Regions from separate parts of the Pseudomonas sp. F-14 TE3482 genome, predicted to be linked through region 1. Evidence: predicted binding sites of a transcription regulator. Region 1 holds the regulator's gene; each other region holds the start of a gene.
What was found. Region 1 encodes sigma-54, which starts transcription at its own class of promoters, with help from an activator protein. Its sites were predicted from a motif close to ANTGGCATNNANNTTGCTNT; they were not measured.
Positions count from the first base shown of each region.

Region 2: the regulator sigma-54 is predicted to act here: its motif matches at 2,488-2,507, upstream of AB7M26_RS09890 (pilin).
Region 3: the regulator sigma-54 is predicted to act here: its motif matches at 4,880-4,899, upstream of AB7M26_RS25620 (CmpA/NrtA family ABC transporter substrate-binding protein).

Region 1 covers NZ_JBRJII010000001.1:216,404-224,105, reverse strand. The annotation lists gene rapZ (RNase adapter RapZ) at 1-659, opposite strand, end outside; gene ptsN (PTS IIA-like nitrogen regulatory protein PtsN) at 662-1,126, opposite strand; gene hpf (ribosome hibernation-promoting factor, HPF/YfiA family) at 1,139-1,447, opposite strand; gene AB7M26_RS01030 (RNA polymerase factor sigma-54) at 1,527-3,020, opposite strand; gene lptB (LPS export ABC transporter ATP-binding protein) at 3,206-3,931, opposite strand; gene lptA (lipopolysaccharide transport periplasmic protein LptA) at 3,931-4,479, opposite strand; gene lptC (LPS export ABC transporter periplasmic protein LptC) at 4,466-5,038, opposite strand; gene AB7M26_RS01010 (KdsC family phosphatase) at 5,046-5,570, opposite strand; gene AB7M26_RS01005 (KpsF/GutQ family sugar-phosphate isomerase) at 5,570-6,544, opposite strand; gene AB7M26_RS01000 (ATP-binding cassette domain-containing protein) at 6,822-7,631, shown strand; gene mlaE (lipid asymmetry maintenance ABC transporter permease subunit MlaE) at 7,631-7,702, shown strand, end outside.
Region 2 covers NZ_JBRJII010000001.1:2,181,681-2,189,382, reverse strand. The annotation lists gene AB7M26_RS09905 (DUF748 domain-containing protein) at 1-782, shown strand, start outside; gene AB7M26_RS09900 (DUF2845 domain-containing protein) at 782-1,078, shown strand; gene AB7M26_RS09895 (BON domain-containing protein) at 1,345-1,701, opposite strand; gene AB7M26_RS09890 (pilin) at 2,019-2,441, opposite strand; gene pilB (type IV-A pilus assembly ATPase PilB) at 2,668-4,368, shown strand; gene AB7M26_RS09880 (type II secretion system F family protein) at 4,371-5,588, shown strand; gene AB7M26_RS09875 (prepilin peptidase) at 5,590-6,462, shown strand; gene coaE (dephospho-CoA kinase) at 6,459-7,082, shown strand; gene yacG (DNA gyrase inhibitor YacG) at 7,079-7,279, shown strand; gene AB7M26_RS09860 (hypothetical protein) at 7,289-7,504, opposite strand; gene AB7M26_RS09855 (energy-coupling factor ABC transporter permease) at 7,568-7,702, opposite strand, start outside.
Region 3 covers NZ_JBRJII010000001.1:5,678,444-5,686,145, reverse strand. The annotation lists gene AB7M26_RS25635 (bifunctional protein-serine/threonine kinase/phosphatase) at 1-1,398, opposite strand, end outside; gene AB7M26_RS25630 (nitrate/nitrite transporter) at 1,406-2,617, opposite strand; gene AB7M26_RS25625 (ANTAR domain-containing response regulator) at 2,956-3,531, opposite strand; gene AB7M26_RS25620 (CmpA/NrtA family ABC transporter substrate-binding protein) at 3,547-4,758, opposite strand; gene AB7M26_RS25615 (quinone-dependent dihydroorotate dehydrogenase) at 4,989-6,008, shown strand; gene rmf (ribosome modulation factor) at 6,212-6,427, opposite strand; gene rlmKL (bifunctional 23S rRNA (guanine(2069)-N(7))-methyltransferase RlmK/23S rRNA (guanine(2445)-N(2))-methyltransferase RlmL) at 6,959-7,702, shown strand, end outside.

The sequences.
Region 1 (7,702 bases):
ACGTCCGGCTGTGCCGCCAGGTACTCGGCCACCGGTTGATCAAGCCCGGACTGTGCCCGTAGCTCCGGCTTCCAGTAAGGGTTAGGCAGGCAGCGCACGTCGAACACCAGATCGGCGTCCACCGGCATGCCACGCTTGAACCCGAAAGATTCCACCAGGAACGCAGTGCCCGGTTCCGGTTGATTCAGCAGGCGCAGCTTGATGGTATCGCGTAGCTGATACAGGTTCAGATTGGTGGTATTGACCTTGAGGTCGGCCAGATCGGCAATAGGCCCCAGCAGATTGGTTTCATCCTGGATCGCCTCCGCCAGCGAACGATTGGCGCTGCTCAGCGGGTGACGACGGCGAGTTTCCGAAAAGCGTTTGAGCAAGGTTTCTTCGTCTGCGTCCAGGTACAGCACATCGCACTGGATATGTCGGCTGCGGACCTCTTCCAGCAATTCGGGGAACCGTGACAGGTGGCTTGGCAAGTTGCGTGCATCGATGGACACGGCCACCAGCGGTTGTGCCAGTTCGGTGTGAATCAGCGCGCGTTCGGCCAGTTCCGGCAGCAAGCCGGCAGGCAGGTTGTCGATGCAGTAGTAGCCGTTGTCCTCGAGCACATCGAGGGCGGTACTTTTACCTGAGCCGGAGCGGCCACTGACGATGATCAGGCGCATGATTAGTGACCGTTCTGCTCGTCCAGGACAACCTGATACAAGGCTTCGTTGCTCGGGGCGCTGCGCAATTTTTCACGCACTTCCTTGCGATCCAGCATGCTGGCAATCTGGCGCAGCAATTCCAGGTGTGCATCGGTGGCGGCTTCCGGGACCAGCAGCACAAACAGCAGGTCAACCGGGGCACCGTCGATGGCATCGAAATCGATAGGGGCTTCCAGGTGCAGCAGCGCGCTGATTGGCGAGGTGCAGCCTTTGAGCCGGCAGTGGGGGATGGCGATGCCGTTGCCGAAACCGGTAGAACCGAGTTTCTCACGGGCAATCAAGGCCTCGAAGACGTCCTGCATTTCCAGATCCGGCACTTCGCGATGGATGAGGTTGGCAATTTGCTCGAGGGCTTTCTTTTTACTGCCACCCGGCGCGTTCACTTGGGAACGGCCGGGGGTCAGGATGGTTTCTAGTCGGATCATGGATTGGGGGTGTTAACGACCGGTCGCGCCCTGGAGGAGGCTCTGGGTCTTTTCCTTATGCTTTTTAAGTTGGCGATCCAGCTTGTCGGTCAGCAGGTCGATGGCGGCATACATGTCCGTATGCTCGGCATTGGCGACCACTTCTCCGCCGGGAATATGCAGCGTGGCTTCGATCTTCTGCAGCAGTTTTTCGACGTTCATCGTGACTTGCACATTGGTGATCTTGTCGAAATGCCTCTCTAATCGGTCGAGTTTTTCGCCGATGTAGGTGCGCAGGGGTTCGGTCACTTCCAGTTGGTGTCCACTGATGTTGACTTGCATACAGCTTCTCCTTCGTTGCCAGTGCATAAAGCGGCAGGCAGAAATGCCTGCCACTGGAACGCTGTGGCCAGCCCGGCGGCTACATCAACCGCTTCCGTTCGCTGGAAGGCGCGATCCCCAGGGATTCGCGGTACTTGGCGACGGTGCGACGGGCTACCTGAATGCCTTGTGCCTCCAGTAAACCAGCGATCTTGCTGTCACTCAACGGCTTTTTCTGATTTTCCGCAGCAACCAGTTTTTTGATGATCGCGCGGATCGCCGTGGACGAGCATTCACCGCCTTCAGAGGTACTGACGTGGCTGGAAAAAAAGTATTTCAGTTCATAGATGCCCCGCGGGGTATGCATGAATTTTTGCGTGGTCACCCGTGAAATTGTCGATTCATGCATGCCGACTGCTTCGGCAATGTCATGCAGCACCAACGGCTTCATGGCTTCGTCACCGTATTCGAGAAAGCCGCGTTGATGCTCGACGATCTGGGTGGCGACTTTCATCAGGGTTTCATTGCGGCTTTGCAGGCTCTTGATGAACCAGCGAGCCTCCTGCAGCTGATTACGCATGAAGGTGTTGTCAGCGCTGGTATCGGCACGGCGCACGAAACCGGCATATTGGGCGTTGACCCGCAGGCGTGGCACCGATTCCTGGTTCAGCTCCACCAGCCAGCGCTCGTTGTCCTTGCGCACGATCACGTCGGGAACGACGTATTCGGCTTCGGTGGACTCGATTTGTGAACCGGGGCGTGGGTTGAGGCTCTGGACCAATTCGATGACCTGGCGCAGCTCATCTTCCTTGAGCTTCATGCGGCGCATCAGCTGGCTGTAGTCGCGGCTGCCGAGCAGGTCGATGTAATCGGTGACCAGGCGCTTGGCTTCGGCCAGCCAAGGGGTCTTGGCGGACAACTGGCGCAGTTGCAGCAGCAGGCATTCACCGAGGTTGCGGGCGCCGATGCCAGCGGGTTCGAATTGCTGGATGCGGTGCAGGACGGCTTCGATTTCGTCCAGTTCGATGTCCAGTTCCGGGTCGAACGCTTCGAGGATTTCCTCGAGGGTTTCGTCCAGGTAGCCCTGATTGTTGATGCAGTCGATCAGGGTCACGGCGATCAGGCGATCGGTGTCGGACATCGGTGCCAGGTTCAGTTGCCAGAGCAAATGGCTTTGCAGGCTTTCACCGACCGATGTGCGGGTGGTGAAGTCCCACTCGTCGTCATCGTTGCTCGGCAGGCTGCTGGCGCTGGTCTGGTAGACATCCTCCCAGGCTGTGTCGACGGGCAATTCGTTGGGGATGCGCTCGTTCCAGTCGCCTTCCTCAAGGTTGTCCACCGTCGGGGCGGTTTCCTGGTAGGAGGGTTCCTGAATGTCGGCGTTGGGTTTCTGTTCGGCGCTATCGGCCAAGGGGTCGGCGTTATCGAAGTCGTCGCCTTCTTCCTGGCGTTCGAGCATCGGATTGGACTCCAGAGCCTCCTGGATTTCCTGTTGCAGGTCCAGGGTCGACAATTGGAGCAGGCGGATGGCCTGTTGCAGCTGCGGTGTCATCGTCAGCTGCTGGCCCATTCTCAAGACTAGCGATGGTTTCATGGCAGGGGCTTAACACCTTATTCGCCGGCGCACATGCGCCATCCACTACAGGGCGCCGAAGCGCCAAACATAAGCAAATTATATGCCCGAAACTGAAGTGTTTGCCTAGAGCGCTGTAACAATAAAAAGTTATTGATTTTTTATTGAAGCGAGCGCTCCCTCGGCGACCCGGGCACCTCAGGTGCTTACAGGCGGAACTCGTGGCCCAGATACACTTCCTTGACCAGTTCATTGGCGAGGATGGTGGCGGAGTCACCTTCAGCAATCAGTTGGCCGTCGTTGACGATGTAGGCGGTTTCGCAGATATCCAGGGTCTCACGAACGTTGTGGTCCGTGATCAGCACGCCAATGCCTTTAGCCTTGAGGTGATGGATGATCTGCTTGATGTCGCCCACCGAAATCGGGTCCACACCGGCGAAGGGTTCGTCGAGGAGGATGAATTTCGGGTTGGTAGCCAGTGCCCGGGCGATTTCCACACGGCGGCGTTCACCACCGGACAGGCTCATGCCGAGATTGTCACGGATGTGATGGATGTGAAATTCCTGCAGCAGGCTTTCCAGCTCTTGGCGACGACCGGCCTTATCGAGTTCCTTGCGGGTCTCGAGGATGGCCATGATGTTGTCGGCCACCGACAGTTTGCGGAAGATCGACGCTTCTTGCGGAAGATAGCCGATGCCGGCCTTCGCGCGACCGTGCATCGGCTGGTGGCTGACGTCCAGGTCGTCGATCAGTACGCGGCCTTGATCGGCCTGTACCAGACCGACAATCATATAGAAACAGGTGGTTTTACCGGCGCCGTTAGGGCCAAGCAGGCCGACGATCTGACCGCTGTCGATGGACAGGCTGACGTCGCGCACGACCTGACGGCTCTTGTAGCTCTTGGCCAGATGCTGAGCTTTCAGAGTTGCCATTACTGGGCCTTTTGCTCGTCGGTTTTCTTCTTCGGCTGGATCACCATGTCGATGCGAGGGCGTGCCTCGGTGACCTTGTTACCCGTGGCGCGACCGGCGCTCGCAAGCTTTTTGACCGTGTCGTAGACGATTTTCTCGCCTTGGGTGACGTTGTTGTCCTTATCGATGACTTTGGCGCGATCGATCAGCACGACGCGGTTTTGCGAGGCGTGGTACTGGATAGTTACGCCGTAGCCCTGGACCGGCTTGGTATCGCCCGCCGTTTGCAGTTGCTCGAAGTAGGCAAGGTTGCCCACCGAAGTCACCACGTCGATGTCGCCGGTCGGGGTGCGGGTGATAGTTACGGTATTGCCGGTGACCTTCATCGAGCCCTGGGTGATGATCACATCGCCCTTATAGGTGGCAACGCCGTTCTTGTCGTCCAGTTGGGCATCGTCGGCCTGAATGCGGATAGGCTGCTCTTGATCGTTCGGCAGAGCCCAGGCGCTCACGCTTCCCAGTGCTGCGCCCAGACTGAGCAAAATAGGGAGAGTTTTAACGAGCCTCATACTGTCCTCTTACGTTCGATAGCAGGTGTATCCTGCTTTCTTTCAAGTACGCTTTCATTCCGTTGCCTGTCGATACACCGCCAGCGCCGTCGATTCTAACGGGTTGATCGGTCTGCGCATATTGCTGCTGCGGGAACACTGTCATACGGGTGGTGGTAATCAGGGTTTTACGGTTTTTTTCGTCGAAACGCGTGATACGTACCGAGTCAATCAGCTCGACCTGAGTGCCGTCCGGGTTGACTTCGCCGCGCTCGCTCTGGACGTGCCAGGGGAATTCGGTGCCACGGAACATGTTCAGGTCCGGATTGGTCAGCAACGTCACCTCGCTCGCTTTCACGTGTTCGACCTTGTCCGACGTCATCTCGTATTGCAGTTTGCCGTCGGGCAGGTACTGCACGCTGTGGGCGTTGATGGCGTAATAGTCGATCGCGGTTTCATCGACCTTCACCACCGGCTTGTCGAGGAAGCGTTCCGGGCTGATGTTCCAGTAGCCGACCGCTGCAAAAATCGCAGCGATGCAACCGAACACCAGGATGTTACGAATTTTCTTGCTCAGCATGATGGGCTCACAGGTACGCGGCGTTGGCCGCATCGAGGCGGCCCTGGGCGCGCAGGATCAATTCGCAGAATTCGCGAGCGGCCCCCTCGCCACCGCGGGCCTGGGTGATGCCGTGGGCGTGTTCGCGCACGAAACTGGCAGCGCTGGCCACCGCCATGCCAAGGCCTACGCGGCGAATCACCGGCAGGTCCGGCAGGTCGTCGCCCAGGTAGGCCACTTGTTCATAGCTCAGGTTGAGCTGGCCAAGAAGTTCGTCGAGCACCACCAGTTTGTCTTCGCGACCCTGATAAAGGTGCGCAATGCCGAGGTTCTTCGCGCGCCGTTCAACCACCGGGGTCTTGCGGCCACTGATGATAGCGGTCTGCACGCCCGCGGCCATCAACATCTTGATGCCCTGGCCGTCGAGGGTGTTGAACGTCTTGAATTCGCTACCGTCTTCGAGGAAGTACAGGCGCCCGTCGGTCAGCACGCCATCGACGTCGAACACCGCCAGTTTGATCTGTTTGCCGCGTTGCAGCAGGTCCGTGCTCATTACATTACTCCCGCACGCAGCAAATCGTGCATGTTCAAGGCGCCGACCGGACGGTCTTCGCTGTCGACCACTACCAGTGCGTTGATCTTGTGGTCTTCCATGATTTTCAGGGCCTCGGCGGCGAGCATCTCGGCGCGGGCGGTCTTGCCGTGGGCGGTCATCACTTCATCAATGGTCGTGCTGTGGATATCGATGGTGCGGTCCAGCGTGCGACGCAGGTCGCCGTCGGTGAAGATCCCGGCGAGTTTTCCATCCGTGCTCAGTACAACGGTCATGCCCAATCCCTTACGGGTCATTTCCATCAAGGCATCCTTGAGCAGCGTACCGCACATCACTTGCGGCAATTCGGTGCCGGCATGCATGACGTTTTCCACTTTCAGCAACAAGCGGCGGCCTAGAGCGCCGCCCGGGTGGGAAAAAGCGAAATCTTCGGCGGTAAAGCCGCGAGCTTCAAGCAAGGCAACGGCGAGAGCATCACCCATGACCAGTGCCGCGGTGGTCGACGAGGTAGGTGCCAGATTCAGCGGGCAGGCTTCGTGTTCGACGCTTACATTGAGATTGACTTCCGCTGCCTTGGCCAGCGGCGACTCGGGGTTACCGGTCAGGCTGATCATTTGAATGCCCTGGCGTTTGATCAGCGGCAGCAAGGTGACGATCTCGTTGGTGGAGCCGGAATTCGACAGCGCCAGAATGATGTCATCGCGGGTGATCATGCCCATGTCGCCATGGCTGGCTTCGGCCGGATGCACGAAGAAGGCTGTGGTGCCGGTGCTGGCCAGGGTGGCGGCAATCTTGTTGCCGATGTGCCCCGATTTGCCCATGCCGACCACGACCACGCGGCCTTTGCTGGCCAGAATCATCTCGCACGCACGTACGAAATCCGCATTGATATTGGGTAGCAAGCCTTGTACGGCTTCCAGTTCGAGGCGGATGGTACGTTGTGCGGATTGAATCAGGTCGCTGGATTGGTTCATGTCGGAAATCGAATAGCCTGATGAAAAGGCGGCGATTATAGCGGTAATGATCAAAACCCTCACGCTAGTTCGTCGCGGTTTGTCATTCCTTGTTACCGAATCCTCTCTAAATAGATGATTTCGGGCGGTCATGTTGCTGAACATGCCCGGCTTGGGCCTTGGGCGCTTGAGCTTTGCAGTGATATAGTTCGCCGCCAGTTCGGCCTGCCCGGGGAGGTATGTGCTTTCGCCAGAAAGCCAGGCGTCCGAGTGAGAGGCTGCATCGCAAGGAGTTTAGATGAGTGCCGATAACGCCTACGCGGTCGAGCTGAAGGGACTGACCTTCAAGCGCGGTACGCGCAGCATTTTCAATAACGTCGATATCCGCATCCCGCGCGGCAAGGTTACCGGCATCATGGGACCTTCCGGGTGTGGCAAGACCACGCTGTTGCGGCTGATCGGCGCACAATTGCGTCCCACCAGCGGCGAAGTCTGGGTCAATGGCCAGAACCTGCCAACACTGTCGCGCAACGATCTGTTCGATGCGCGCAAGCACATGGGTGTGCTGTTTCAGAGCGGTGCATTGTTTACCGACCTTGATGTGTTCGAGAACGTCGCCTTTCCGCTGCGTGTTCATACAGCGCTGCCGGAAGAAATGATCCGCGACATTGTCCTGCTCAAATTGCAGGCTGTTGGCTTGCGTGGCGCCATCGACCTGATGCCTGACGAATTGTCCGGGGGCATGAAACGTCGCGTCGCGCTGGCCCGGGCAATTGCTCTCGATCCGCGAATCCTGATGTACGACGAGCCTTTCGTCGGCCAGGACCCGATCGCCATGGGCGTGCTGGTGCGCCTGATCCGCCTGCTCAACGATGCGCTGGGCATCACCAGCATTGTGGTTTCCCACGACCTGGCCGAGACCGCGAGCATCGCCGACCACCTCATCGTGGTGGGCGATGGGCAAGTGTTGGGGCAAGGCACGCCCAAGGATCTGATGAAATCGGATGAGCCACGTATTCGTCAATTCTTGACTGGCGAACCCGACGGCCCGGTCGCATACCACTTTCCAGCGCCGGATTACCGCGCAGATCTCCTGGGGAAGCGTTGATGCGCAAGATCACACTAATAGAAAGGGTGCGCCGTTTCGGTCATGCCGGCATCGATGTGATGGCGGTGTTC
Region 2 (7,702 bases), 2.0 Mb from region 1:
CAGATGCCGTGAGCCTGCCGCTGAAGCTGGCGATTGCCTTGCTCAAGGATGTCGACGGCAAGATTTCCATCGAACTGCCAGTGAGCGGCGACCTGAATAACCCGCAGTTCAGTGTCATGCCGATTATCTGGCAGACCCTGCGCAACCTGATCGTGAAAGCGGCCGCAGCGCCATTCAAAATGATTGGCGGCCTGGTCAGCGGCGGTGGTTCGGAAGACTTGGGCAGCGTGGCGTTCGCACCGGGCTCAAGTGACCTGAGCAAAGATGCCGAAGCGGCGCTGGTCAAACTGTCCCAAGCGCTCAAGGAGCGTCCGGCCCTGCGCCTGGAAATCGAAGGCACCGCCGCCAAGAGCAGCGATGGCCCGCTGATTGCCGAGCAACGCCTGGAGCGGGAATACCAGTACAACTACTACAAAATGCTCCAGCGTCGCGGTGACAAAGTACCGGCCCAAGCCTCGTTGCTGGACGTACCGGACAACGAGAAAGGCCCGCTGCTTGAAGGGATCTACCGCACACGCCTCAAGACCCAGCCGCCCGCCGATTGGAAGGATCTGGGCAAGGAAGAACGCAGCAAAAAAATGCGGGAAGGCGTGATCGCGTTCTGGAGTTCCAGCGAGGTGCTGTTGCGTCAACTGGGGCAAGAACGGGCCAGCAGCATCAAGGATTATCTGGTGGACAAGGGGCAATTGGCCGATGACCGCGTGTACTTCATCGACGCCAGCCTTGGCGAGGCAGAGAGCGATGGCCGCGTTATCACGCCCATGCATCTGGATGCCGAATGATGGGCGCACATTGGCTTCTGAGCCTGGCTCTGTTGCTGGTTGCCGGCCAGACAGCGGCGGCCGAGACCTTGCGTTGTGGCAGTCAATTGATCAGCGTCGGGGACAGGTCCAGCGAAGTGCTACAAAAATGCGGAGAGCCCGTTGCCCGCGACTTGCTGGGCTACAAGCGCAGCGCCAATCGGCGGGAAGAGTTTCAGGTCGAGGAATGGACCTACGGGCCCAACAGCGGGATGTACCAGTACCTGCGCTTTGAAGGCAACCGGTTGGTTCGAATCACCAGCAAGCGTGGGAATTAAATCCACCACAAACCAATGTGGGAGCGGGCTTGCTCGCGAATGCGGTGTGTCAGTCGGCATCAATGTTGACCGGCACACCGCATTCGCGAGCAAGCCCGCTCCCACAGTTGTTTTGCGTAGCCCGCAATAGAACAGGCCCCGACACGAATGCCAGGGCCTGTAATGGCCACATCCTTGTGGCCTTCGCATGAACTCTCAAGTTGCGGCAGACGTATGACTCGGCCCGTCTACCGCTCCTTCTCCCGGTCCAGGCGAGAAGCCTTGTCTTACTCGGATTTCAGGCCGTCAGCGGACACCGCTTTGACGCCTTTGATTTTCTTGGCGATAGCCACGGCGGTGGTTTTCTGAGCGTCTGTCAGAACGGTCATCGAAGACAGGGAAACAACGCCTTTGTTGGTTTCGACTTTGATGTCGGTGCCTGGGATGCCTTTTTCGGTGACCAGGTCTGCTTTGACTTTGGTTGTGATCCAGGTATCGGAAACATCCTCTTTCGCTTCAGTGACTTCACCGGCGGCCAGCATCATGGGTGCCTGAGTCGCTTGGGTGGTCTGTGCAAATGCAGCGTTGGCCATGGTCAGGGTCAACGCGGTAGCAGTAGCGGCAGCGATAGCGAACTTCTTCATACGAGTAACTCCTGTATTTCTGGAAAGTCTGCTGCGTGTCTTGTCAGCAGGGTTACAGGAGATAGTGCGAACGCTGTGCCAACAGCGACACAAAAAATAAAACCTTTTAAATCAATAGGTTAACCATAATGGCAATTTCCGGAATCATGCAAATTGCATGACTGCGAAATTATCTACATGCAACTTGCGGGTTTTAACGCAGGCCTAAGGCCATGAATTGTCGGGGATTTTCTTGATTATTGAATTGGCCCACAAATGACGAGCAAAAAAAATGCCCCGCGTCGTGAAACGCGGGGCATTGGCAGGATGACAATGGATCAGCCAGCAGCGGCAGCACCGGTGCAGCCTTTAGGCGCATATTCCTGTTCAGCTGTGGTGGCGCATGTCCAGCCACCGGTAAGGGTGCGTGTAAGCGTGATGGTTTTGCTGAGCACCGGCCCAGGAGCGTTGAGGATCGTGCAGCCGATAGTACCTGCGCCGTCAGCGGCGGTACCCGATGCTGTAATTGTGCAATTACCTGTGGTCGCCGTACCGCCGATCAGAGCGAGGGTCGGATTAGTACCTTGGTTGATAATGTCTTCGAAAGGCACCTTCAGTGCCGATATTTCTGCAAGAGCAGCAGTTACCTTCGCCCGCGCCTGGTACTTCGAATACTGCGGCAACGCAAACGTCGCCAGAATCCCGATGATCGCCACCACGATCAGCAGCTCGATCAGAGTAAAACCTTTTTGATTTTTCATAGACAGGCTCCATGCATGAGTCGAAATCTCATGATCTGAACAAGGCACAGCACAGGTCATGCCAAGTCGCGCGCGCCTCTGCCTGCTGGGCGCGAGATCGCGGCAAAGACCTTTCCTACTCCAAGGATCCGCACTATCTGACACTTTTTGTCACCTCACCCCGGCTGGTTTGGTTCCACTGCTTGACTAGGCTATAAGTCATTCACTGTCTGCGTCCGGTATTCCAATGAATGACATCGCCCTTAGCGGTCTGGCCAAGCAATTGGTACTGGCCGAGCTGATCACTGACCAAAGTGCGCAACAGGCGTATCAACAAGCCCAACGCAATCGAATTTCGCTGGTCAGCTATCTGGTGCAAAACAAACTGCTGAAAAGCTGGCAGGTCGCCGAGGTCGCTTCGGAGCATTTCGGCATGGCCCTGCTGGACCTCAACTGCCTGGACAAGGACACCCAACCCCGAGGGCTGGTCAGTGAGAAGCTGATCCGCCAGCACCACGCCCTGCCCCTCTGGCGGCGTGGTAACAAGCTGTTCGTGGGGATTTCCGACCCGACCAATCATCAAGCCATCAACGACATCCAGTTCAGCACCGGGCTGAGCACCGAAGCCATTCTGGTGGAGGAAGACAAGCTCAGCGACGCTATCGAAAAATTCTTCGACAACCACTCCACCGGCCTGGAAGACATGGCCGATGTCGACCTCGACGGGCTGGACATCGAGTCGGTCGATGACCAGAAACAGGACTCTATCGTAGGGCAAGATGCCGATGATGCGCCGGTGGTGCGCTTCGTCCACAAGATGTTGCTCGACGCGATCAAGAGCGGTTCTTCCGACCTGCATTTCGAGCCCTATGAAAAAATCTACCGCGTACGCATGCGCACCGATGGCATGCTGCGGGAGGTCGCCAGGCCGCCGACACAACTGGCCAACCGCATTGCCTCGCGGCTGAAGGTCATGGCCAGTCTCGATATCTCCGAGCGGCGCAAACCCCAGGACGGGCGAATCAAGATGCGCCTGTCCAAAAGCAAGTCCATCGATTTCCGGGTCAACACTCTGCCGACCTTGTGGGGCGAGAAAGTGGTAATCCGGATCCTCGACCCGTCCAGTGCCCAAATGGGCATCGATGCCCTCGGCTACGAGCCCGACCAGAAAGACCTGTACATGGCCGCGCTCAAACAGCCACAGGGAATGATCCTGGTGACCGGCCCCACCGGTTCGGGCAAGACCGTGTCGCTCTATACCGGGCTGAACATCCTCAACACCGTCGACATCAATATTTCCACTGCCGAAGACCCGGTAGAAATCAACATCGAAGGCATCAACCAGGTCAACGTCAATCCCAGGCAGGGACTGGATTTCGCCCAAGCGCTGCGCTCGTTTCTGCGTCAGGACCCGGACGTGATCATGGTCGGTGAAATCCGCGACCTCGAAACCGCCGAAATCGCCATCAAGGCCGCCCAGACCGGGCACATGGTGCTTTCCACCCTGCACACCAACAGCGCCGCGCAAACCCTGACCCGCTTGCACAACATGGGGATTCAGGGGTTCAACATCGCGACCTCGGTCAGCCTGATCATCGCCCAGCGCCTGGCGCGCAAATTGTGCAGTCATTGCAAAAAACCCATCGAGATTCCCCGCGAGGCGTTGCTCAAGGAAGGCTTTCCCGAGGAACGCATCGGCTCGTTCACGATCTATGAACCGGTTGGTTGCGATCAGTGCAACAACGGTTACAAAGGGCGAGTAGGGATTTATGAAGTGGTAAAGAACACCCCAGACCTGCAACGGCTGATCATGGCCGAAGGCAATTCACTGGAAATCGACATCCAGATGCGTAAGGACGGCTTCAACGACCTGCGTACTTCGGGCCTGCTCAAGGCCATGCAAGGCATCACCAGCCTTGAAGAAATCAATCGGGTCACCAAGGACTGAACATGGCGGTCAAAGCAGCGAAAATCAGCGTATATGCCTGGGAAGGCACAGACAAAAAAGGCACAAAAATGACCGGCGAATTGACCGGCCAGAATCCCGCGCTGATCAAGGCCCAGTTACGCAAGCAAGGCATCAACCCGGGCAAGGTGCGGAAAAAAACCGCGTCCATTTTCAGTGCCGGCAAACGCATCAAGGCCCTGGACATTGCCCTGTTTACCCGGCAGATGGCGACCATGATGAAAGCCGGCGTACCGTTGCTGCAATCGTTCGACATTATCGGCGAGGGCTTCGATAACCCGAACATGCGCAAACTGGTGGACGAGGTAAAACAGGAAGTCGCGGCCGGTAACAGCTTCGCCGCGGCCTTGCGCAAAAAGCCCCAGTATTTCGATGAGCTGTACTGCAATCTGGTGGATGCCGGCGAGCAGGCCGGTGCTCTGGATACCCTGCTGGAACGGGTGGCGACCTACAAGGAAAAGAGTGAAAGCCTCAAGGCCAAGATCAAGAAAGCCATGACCTACCCGCTGGCGGTGGTGTTCGTCGCGATCATTGTGACCGGGATTCTGCTGGTCAAGGTTGTGCCGCAGTTCGAGTCAGTGTTCTCGGGGTTCGGCGCCGAACTGCCAGCGTTCACCGTGATGGTCATCGGCTTGTCGGAGTTCCTGCAGGCCTGGTGGTGGATGGTGCTCGGCCTGTTGGGTGCGCTGGTTTTCGGCGTCCGCCATGCCTTTAAAAAGTCCCCGGGCTTTCGGGACCGGATGGACACCTGGCTGCTGAAACTGCCGTTGGTTGGCGCGCTCATGTACAAGTCCGCCGTGGCCCGTTACGCCCGTACCTTGTCGACGACGTTCGCCGCCGGCGTGCCACTGGTCGAAGCTCTGGATTCAGTGGCAGGCGCAACCGGCAACATCGTGTTCAAGCGAGCGGTATTACGCATCAGGCAGGATGTTTCCACCGGCATGCAGCTGAATTTTGCGATGCGCACCTCCGGTATATTTCCGAACATGGCGATCCAGATGACGGCCATTGGCGAAGAGTCTGGCGCACTGGATGACATGCTCGACAAGGTCGCGAGCTTCTATGAGGACGAGGTGGATAACATGGTCGATAACCTGACCAGTCTGATGGAGCCTTTCATCATGGTGGTGCTGGGGGTTATCGTCGGCGGACTGGTGGTTGCAATGTACCTGCCCATCTTCCAACTTGGCTCAGCGATCTGATATGTCCTTGAACGAATTTCTGAGTCACAACTCGCTGGCCTTCGTGATCACCGCATGGGTGATCGGTTTGCTGATCGGCAGTTTTCTCAACGTGGTGGTCTGGCGCCTGCCGAAAATGCTTGAGCGTGAATGGCGCTTGCAAGCCCATGACGTCCTGGATTTGCCACCCGAAGCCCCCGGCCCGGCTTACAACCTGATACTGCCTCACTCCGAGTGCCCCGACTGTGGCCATCGGATTCGAGCGTGGGAAAACATTCCCCTGCTCAGTTATCTGTTTTTACGCGGGCGATGCTCGAACTGCGCGACGCCGATCAGCAAACGTTACCCGCTGACCGAACTGGCTTGCGGCGTGCTGTCGGCGTTCGTCGCCTGGCACTTCGGCTTCGGTTGGCAGGCCTGCATGGTGCTGGTCCTAAGCTGGGGCCTGTTGGCAATGAGCCTGATCGACGCCGAACACCAGCTGTTGCCGGACGTGCTGGTGCTGCCGTTGATATGGCTGGGGTTGATCGTCAACAGTTTCGGGCTCTTCGTCTCACTGCATGACGCGCTCTGGGGCGCGGTGGCCGGCTATATGGCGCTTTGGACGGTGTTCTGGCTGTTCAAGCTGATCACCGGCAAGGACGGCATCGGCTACGGCGACTTCAAGCTCTTGGCGATGCTCGGCGCCTGGGGCGGCTGGCAGATCCTGCCGCTGACCATCCTGCTGTCATCGCTGCTGGGCGCCGTCATCGGGGTGATTTTGCTGCGCCTGCGGGATGCGAAAACCTCGACTCCGCTGCCCTTTGGCCCCTATCTGGCGATTGCCGGCTGGATTGCCTTGCTCTGGGGTGGTCAAATAACCGGCTTCTATTGGCAGTTTGTCGGTTTGAAATGAATACCCCTGTGGAAAAACCCTGGATTCTCGGTCTGACCGGCGGCATCGGCAGCGGCAAAAGCGCGGCCGCCCAGCACTTCATCGATCTGGGCGTGCACGTGGTGGACGCCGATCATGCGGCTCGCTGGGTGGTAGAACCCGGTCGCCCGGCACTGGCGAAGATCGCCGAGCACTTTGGCCCCGGCGTGCTGCAAGCCGACGGCCAACTGGATCGTGCGGCGCTGCGCAAGCTGATCTTCGAAGTGCCGGATGAACGCCGCTGGCTCGAAGCGCTGTTGCATCCGCTGATCGCCGAAGAAATCACTCACCATCTGGCCAAGGCACAATCGCCTTATGCGATTCTGGTTTCGCCGCTGCTGATCGAGTCCGGGCAGTACGCCATGACCCAACGGGTTTTGGTGATCGATGCCCCGGAACAGTTACAGATCGAACGCACCCTGCAGCGTGACCAGACCAGCGAACAGCAGGTCCAGGCGATCCTCAAGGCCCAGTCCAGCCGACAGGACCGCGTGAGCCATGCCGACGATGTGGTGGTCAACGACCGCGACCTCGCCTGGCTGCACAGCGAGGTCGAACGCCTGCATCATTTTTACCTTACTTTGCGTGGAGGCCAGTCATGAGCCAAACCCCTACCGTCGATTGCCCAACCTGTGGCGCCCCTGTCGAATGGAGCCCGGAGAACAAGTTCCGGCCATTCTGTTCAGACCGTTGCAAACTGATCGACCTGGGCGCCTGGGCGTCGGAAGAACACAAGATCCCGGTGAGCCCGGATGCCGAAGACGAAATGTTCAGCGAAGACTTCGACCCGCGCCACTGATCCCGCCCCTCAGGGCCGCATAAAGCCATAGTCCTGGCCCTCGTCGAGGTTCTCGGCGAGAAACCGCAACTCATCGGCCAGGTCTTCTATATTGCGTACCGCCTTGCTCTGCTGCACTACCGCACTGAGCAAGGCGCGCAGGCTCAATCCCGGATCGAAGCCCACCTCTTGCGCCACATCCAGACTCTGACGCAACTCCTGCCGGGCCCACTCATACACACTCATGCCATTGCTCCTGAAGGTTTTCCAGAGCATGGATTCGGCAACGTTTTTTGGATTTGATGTGGATCAAGATTTGGGATCGTCGTCTTTCCAGGGCGCCGAAAGGTAGCGGGTGCGATTGAACGTCTCCAGCCATTCGGGACAGAACACCACCAATGCGCTGACCACCATGCCGTTGATAAAGGCTTCCGGGAAAATCAG
Region 3 (7,702 bases), 5.5 Mb from region 1:
TGGGCGCTGGAATGCTTCGATTTCACCGTAGGGATAATGCCCGGTCAGCAGGTAATACAAGGTCACGCCCACCGCATACAAATCCTGTTGTGGTGTAGGAGGATCACCTCGAAAGGCTTCCGGCGCGATATAGCTGGGCGTTCCGGGCAGGGCGCAGGCTTGATCTTCGGACAGCCCGGGGCAGTAGGCGAGGCCGAAATCCAGTAGGCGCAGCTCACCGTCGTCTCCTAGCAGCAGGTTCTCCGGTTTGATATCGCGATGCAGAATTTGCCGTCGATGCAATATGCCGATAGCCCGCAGCAGGCGTTCGGCCAAGTCCAGCCATTGAGCCAATGGCAGCGTTGCGACACGCTCATGCAGCTCTGCCAAGGTAGACCCGGAATATTCACGCATCACGTAATACAAATGCTGACGCTGACTGGCGGCATGGACTTCAGGAAAATGCCGCCCGGCCACACGCTTGAGAAACCATTCCTCTGACAACAACGCCTGCCCGGCCTGGTGATCGTCACGGAGCGCGCTGGGCAAGGTTTTCAGCAGCCAGGGCTGTTGTTGTGCGTCGCGCACCCGGTAGAGCAGCGATTGCTGGCTCTGGCCGAGGATCCCCTCGACCTGCCAGCCTTCGAAAGTCTGGCCCGGTTTCAGCGCAGGCGGGAGTGGCCATTGCTGCAGATGAATCAGCGCGTCGCCAATGCTGGTTTCACCGAGGGCATCGACCCGCACCAACAGGGCGCTGGCGTTGTCCTGACTGCCGGCCAGATGTGCAGCGTTGACCAGGGTCTGCGCGGCACTGTTCAGGTCGGGTTGATCGCGCAGAATCGCCGCAATGGCCGTGTCGCCCAGCACGGCCCAGATGCCGTCGCTGAGCAGCACGAAACTCTCGTTCAGGCGCAGTTCACCATCGAGAAAGTCCAGCACCAGGTGTTGATCCAGCCCAAGGGCTCGTTTGAGCACATGCTGCATGCCCGGCTGGTCCCAGACGTGATCCTCACTCACCCGTTGCAGTGTGTCGGCGTGCCAGCGATAAACCCGGCAATCACCCACATGAGCCAGAGTGAAACGCCTGCCGCGCATTACCAAGGCACTGACAGTAGTCAGCAGCGGTTGCCCGCCGCCGTTCGCCTGCAACCAGCGGTTTTGCGCCAGTAGCAGACGGTCCAGTGCCTGGGCGACGCCCCAGGTTTCCGGGGTGGCGTAGTAGTCCAGCGCCAAGGCCTGCAAGGTCGAACGGGCCGCGAGCCCGCCATCGGCACATTGGCTGACGCCGTCGGCGATGGCGAACAGGTAACCCTTGCTTGCCGCCAGCGCCGGGGCCGGAGTGACCAGGCGCACAGCGTCCTGGTTCTCCTCGCGGGGGCCGATGGCGCTGTGTTCGGCAAAACTCAGTTGCAGGCTCATTCAGTCCTCACACCCGTGCTGCGGTGACGGCTGCCGAACCCCAGGTGGTTCTCCAGCGACGTTTCACACCGTGCAGACCGAACCAGGCAAGCACGCCAAGGCTGGCGAACAACCACAAGGCCAGTTGATAGCTGCCGGTGCTTTGCTTGATCGCGCCCATGCCGGCGGCCAGTGCGAAGCCACCGATGCCGCCGGCCATGCCGATCAGCCCGGTCATCACACCGATCTCCCGACGAAAACGCTGCGGGACCAACTGGAATACGGCACCGTTGCCTGCACCCAAACCGAGCATAGTGCACACGAAAAGCGCCAGCGCGGCGTAGGAATTCGGCAGATTGAAACCCACGGTCGCAATGCAGATCGCTGCCACGGTGTACATCGCAAGCAAGGTGCGAATCCCGCCGAAGCGATCCGCCAGCGCGCCGCCCAACGGACGCATCAGGCTGCCACCGAACACACAAGCAGCAGTGTAGTAGCCGGCAGTCACCGGGCTCAGGCCGTATTGGTCGTTGAAGTAGCCAGGCAGGGCGCTGGCCAGGCCGATGAAACCGCCGAAGGTCACGCTGTAGAAAAACATGAACCACCAACTGTCGCGGTCACCCAGGGCCTTGAAGTAGTCGGCCATCGATTTGGCTTTCGGCCGCTCGGGAGCATTCTTGGCCAGCCAGGCGAAGACGATCAGGGTCAGGACCAGCGGGATCAGGGCGAAGCCGAACACGTTGCTCCAGCCAAATGCGGCGGCCAGCACCGGGGCGATCAAGGCTGCGAGTACAGTGCCCGAGTTGCCGGCACCGGCGATGCCCATGGCTTTGCCTTGGTGCTGGGGCGGATACCATTGCGAGGCCAATGGCAGGGCGACGGCGAATGACGCACCTGCCACGCCAAGGAACAGGCCTAGCAACAACGCTTGTTCGTAACTGTGGATGCCGACTTTCCAGGCGACGAACAGGGCGCAGATGACGATCACCTGGCCGATCATCCCGGCGATTTTTGGCGACAGACGATCAGCCAGCAGGCCCATCACAAAGCGCAATATGGCCCCGGCCAGAATCGGCGTGGCCACCACCAGCCCGCGTTGTTGGGTGGTCAGGTGCAGATCAGCGGCGATCTGCACCGCCAAAGGGCCGAGCAGGTACCAGACCATGAAGCTCAGATCGAAATAGAGGAAGGCTGCGAACAGTGTCGGGGTATGGCCGGATTTCCAGAAGCTTGAATTCATCGCGCACCTCAGCTGTCAGGCGTATCAAGAAGGAGTCATGAGCTTGCAGGTGGGGCGCCGCAACGGCCGCACCACCAGCCCCGGTCTCTGGGGCCAAAACGGAAAAACGCCGCTACCCGATCCGCCAGGGGGCGAATGAGGTGAGCGACGTCTTCGTCGTAGGTGGGGCAACCGCCGTTGGTTACCTTGCAGGGATTACCTAGCGAGATCTGTGCCAACACGTGAGATCGCGTTATGGCCATCGCGGGCAAGCCCGCTCCCACAGGTTTTGTGGACACCGAAGATCCATGTGGGAGCGGGCTTGCCCGCGATGGCGTCCTCCAATGCACCACAAGGCTTCAGCCAAGCAGTTCACTCATGGCAATGATCTGCTCCGCCACCTGTATCAGCTTCTGCTGGCGGCTCATGGCCTGGCGGCGCATCAGGGTGTAGGCCTCTTCTTCGTTGCAGTCCTTCATCTTCATCAGCAGCCCCTTGGCCAGCTCGATGCGCTTGCGCTCGGCCAGTTGCTGGTCGCGGGCGTGCAGTTGCGCCCGCAGGGCCTGGTCGCTTTCAAAGCGCGCCATGGCCACGTCGAGAATCGGCTGCAAGCGTTGTGCGTGAATGCCTTCGACGATGTAGGCACTGACGCCGGACTTGATCGCCCGGCGCATCACGTCGGGGTCGTGCTCGTCGGTGAACATCACAATCGGCCGTGGTTGGTCACGGGTCACCAGCACCACTTGCTCCATCACATCGCGGCTTGGTGACTCGGTATCGATCAAAATCACGTCCGGACGCACCGTTTCGACGCGCGCGGGCAGGTCAATGGTCAGGCCGGACTCGTCGATGACCTCGAACCCGGCTTCGGTCAGAGCCGCCTTCAGGCGCCCGACTTTTTTCGCAGTGTCATTGATCAGCAGGATACGCAACATATTCGTAGGCTCCTGTCAGCGGCTGGCGAGAAGGGGAGCGCTGTCGCTCATGGCGTGCAGCGTGAAGCTGCGGGCATAGCCGGCCGGGTCTGAGCCGTCCCAGATTTTGCCGTCGATCAATTGACTGTTGCGCATTTCCTGGCTCCGGGCGGACACACCGACAGCGGTGGCGGCCTCACGGTATAAGTCTAGTTGCTGGACCTGACGGGCCACGCCGAGGTAATCCGGGTCGTCACGCAACAAGCCCCAGCGACGGAACTGGGTCATGAACCACATACCGTCGGACAAATACGGAAAATTGACCTCGCCACCACCGTGAAAACGCATGGCGTGCGGGTCTTGCCAGCGATTACCCAGGCCGTCGGCGTAGTCACCGAGCAACCGTGGTTCGATGCAGTCGAGCGGTGCATCCAGATACTCAGGCGCACTCAACAGTTGCGCGGTGCTGCGGCGATTTTCGTGGCTGGCTTCGATGAATCGGCTGGCTTCGAGGATCGCCATCACCAATGCCCGTGCGGTGTTGGGGTATTGCTCGACAAAGGTGCGGGTGCAGCCGAGGACTTTTTCCGGGTGATCGGGCCAGATTGTCTGGGTGGTGGCCATGGTAAACCCGAGATTCTGCTGCACCGCACTGGCCGCCCACGGCTCGCCGACGCAGAAACCGTCGATGCGCCCGGCTTGTAGGTGCGCGACCATTTGCGGCGGCGGCACCACCACGCTGTCGACATCCTGCAACGGATGAATGCCCTGACTCGCGAGCCAGTAATACAGCCACATGGCATGGGTGCCCGTAGGAAATGTCTGGGCGAAGGTCAGTTTTGGGCGACTTTGGTGCACGTGCCGGTCCAGTGCTTCAGGACTGGTCACATCCAGGGCCTGCAAGCCGTGGGAGAGGTTGATGCTCTGACCGTTCTGGTTCAGGCCCATGAGCACGGCCATGTCGGTGGAGGCTACGCCGCCGATGCCCAGGTGCACGGCGTAAATCAGGCCGTAGAGGCTGTGGGCGGCGTCGAGTTCGCCGCTGACCAGTTTGTCCCGCAGGTTGGCCCAGGACGACTGGCGCTTGAGGTTCAGGGTCAGACCGTAGGGTTGGGCGAAGCCCTGAGTGGCGGCGACCACCACTGAGGCGCAGTCGCTCAGGGCCATGAAGCCGAGGTTTATTTCAGTCTTTTCCGGGGCATCGCTGCCGTTGACCCAGGCCAGTGGGCCGGCTGATGGTTCGTTCATCGATTTCGCACCTTCCAAAAAAAAGCGTCGTCCCAAGGCCTTTGCGTGGGCAAAGCCGGGTGACGACGCCATTGTCCTTCCACCCATCCCGCCGTTGGCATGAGTGCTGATGCCTGTGATTGGTGCAAGGCATATGCCATCGCTGGCTGATTTTGTTGCGCGCCTCGCCTGTGGACCCGATGCGCGGCTATAATCGCCGCCTCTCATCGCCAACCGAGTCAAGCCTGCCCATGTACACCCTGGCCCGTCAGCTGCTGTTCAAACTTTCCCCGGAAACCTCCCACGATCTGTCCCTGGACCTGATCGGCGCGGGCGGGCGTTTGGGCCTTAACGGCTTGCTGTGCAAGGCACCGGCGAAACTGCCGGTGACGGTCATGGGCCTGGAGTTCCCGAACCCGGTGGGTTTGGCGGCCGGTCTGGACAAGAACGGCGCGGCGATCGATGGTTTTGCCCAATTGGGTTTCGGTTTCGTTGAAATCGGTACCATCACTCCGCGACCGCAACCGGGTAACCCGAAACCACGGATTTTCCGCTTGCCGGACGCCGAGGCGATCATCAACCGCATGGGCTTCAACAACCTCGGCGTCGATCACTTGCTCGCTCGTGTGGCGGCGGCCAAGTACAAGGGCGTGCTGGGCATCAACATCGGCAAAAATTTCGATACGCCGGTTGAACGTGCGGTCGATGACTACCTGATCTGCCTGGACAAGGTTTATGCCCACGCCAGCTACGTGACAGTCAACGTCAGTTCACCGAACACCCCGGGCCTGCGCAGCCTGCAATTCGGTGATTCGCTCAAGCAATTGCTCGCCGACCTGGCTACCCGCCGGGCGGAACTGGCCCTGCGTCACGGCAAGCATGTTCCGTTGGCGATCAAGATCGCGCCGGACATGACTGATGAAGAAACCGTTCAAGTCGCTCAAGCGTTGATCGAAACCGGGATGGACGCGGTGATTGCCACCAACACCACCCTGAGCCGCGTCGGTGTCGAAGGTATGGAACATGGTGACGAGGCGGGCGGGTTATCCGGCGCACCGGTTCGCGACAAGAGCACTCACACGGTGAAGGTGCTGGCGGCGGAACTGGCCGGTCGTTTGCCGATCATTGCCGTGGGCGGCATCACTGAAGGCAAGCACGCGGCTGAGAAAATTGCCGCGGGTGCGAGTTTGGTGCAGATTTACTCTGGCTTTATCTATAAAGGCCCGGCGCTGATTCGTGAATCGGTGGATGCCATCGCTGCGCTGCGCTGAAGATTCATATGCGGCGATGAGGATTAACTGTGGCGAGGGAGCAAGCTCCCTCGCCACAAAAGCGACATCACCAACGCAATATTTACAGGCATAAAAAAGGGCTCCTCGAAGGAGCCCCTGGGCCGAAGCCCGCCGTCCGGATGGGACGTGCGTGGTTAAGTCATTACGTAATCAGATTGTCGTGTCGGAGTGTGTGCCCTGTATTAGCCGACGGCGTGAAGTTCGTTGAGTCTGTGGATTCCCGCAGTGCCGGTCATACCGTCCCAGTTGTCGCCGCGTCCTTCTCGCCAGCCATTGATCCAGGCTTGGCGTACCGACGGTAGAGTAAAAGGGCAAAGCTCACGGGATTTACCACCAACGCCATATTGATATCCGCGCAAAAATGCTCTTTCCAACGGATCACGCTTAAGTCTTCTCATAGGGTGTTTCCCTCACTTGTTGACTGTATTTATCGCGTCGACCTCAATCGAGGTCAGGCAGAAAATTCCTGCCGTTGGCGGCTCGCTGCCGGCGTCGCGAGCCAAGGTGTTGACGCCGTTGCGACGTCAACCTGAGTTGAGTTCTAACCAATGCGTCACATCGAGGGAATGATCGTTTTGTCATAAGAACGTAACCATAAAGATGCTATGGCCATAAGTAACACGATATTTGTCCCGTGTTTATTGGCCAAACCCCGGTATGATCGGCCCTGCGCGGGATGAGAGGGTTGAGGCCTTTAACGAGAATGACACCCGTTCACTTGGGGACTATTCGACGAAGGGTCGACTTATGACATTTTGTTGCATCAACTTTTTTATCTGCCCTGGCATCTAAGCTCTTTTAACCCGAGCAGTCAGGGTGGGGACGGCACACCTTCGTGCCACGCGGGCGCTCTGTTAGAAAAGCGCCTGATTGAAAACCGGATCGGCAATGCGTTGCCGGTTCACTTAGCTAAAGGCTCTGGAATTACCATGTCCGATCGTTTCGAACTCTTCCTCACTTGCCCCAAAGGCCTTGAAGGCCTGCTCATCGAGGAAGCCGTCGGGCTTGGCCTTGAGGAAGCACGTGAGCACACCTCGGCTGTGCGCGGCATGGCCACCATGGAAACCGCCTATCGCCTGTGCCTGTGGTCGCGTCTGGCGAACCGTGTGCTGCTGGTGCTCAAGCGCTTCCCAATGAAGGACGCCGAAGACCTCTACCACGGTGTGCTGGATATCGAGTGGCAAGACCACATGCTCAACGATGGCACCCTGGCCGTCGAATTCAGCGGTCACGGTTCGGGCATCGATAACACGCACTTCGGCGCTTTGAAGGTCAAGGATGCGATCGTCGATAAACTGCGCACTCCCCAAGGCGATCGTCCGTCCATCGACAAGCTCAACCCGGACCTGCGCATTCACTTGCGCCTGGACCGTGGCGAAGCGATTTTGTCTCTCGACCTTTCCGGCCATAGCTTGCACCAGCGTGGTTACCGCTTGCAGCAGGGCGCTGCGCCGCTGAAGGAAAACCTCGCGGCGGCGATTCTGATCCGTTCCGGCTGGCCACGGATTGCCGCCGATGGTGGCGCACTGGCTGACCCGATGTGCGGTGTCGGTACGTTCCTGGTCGAAGCCGCGATGATCGCCGCCGACATGGCGCCGAACCTGCGTCGTGAGCAGTGGGGTTTCACCGCCTGGCTCGGTCACGTGCCGGCGCTGTGGAAAAAGCTCCACGAA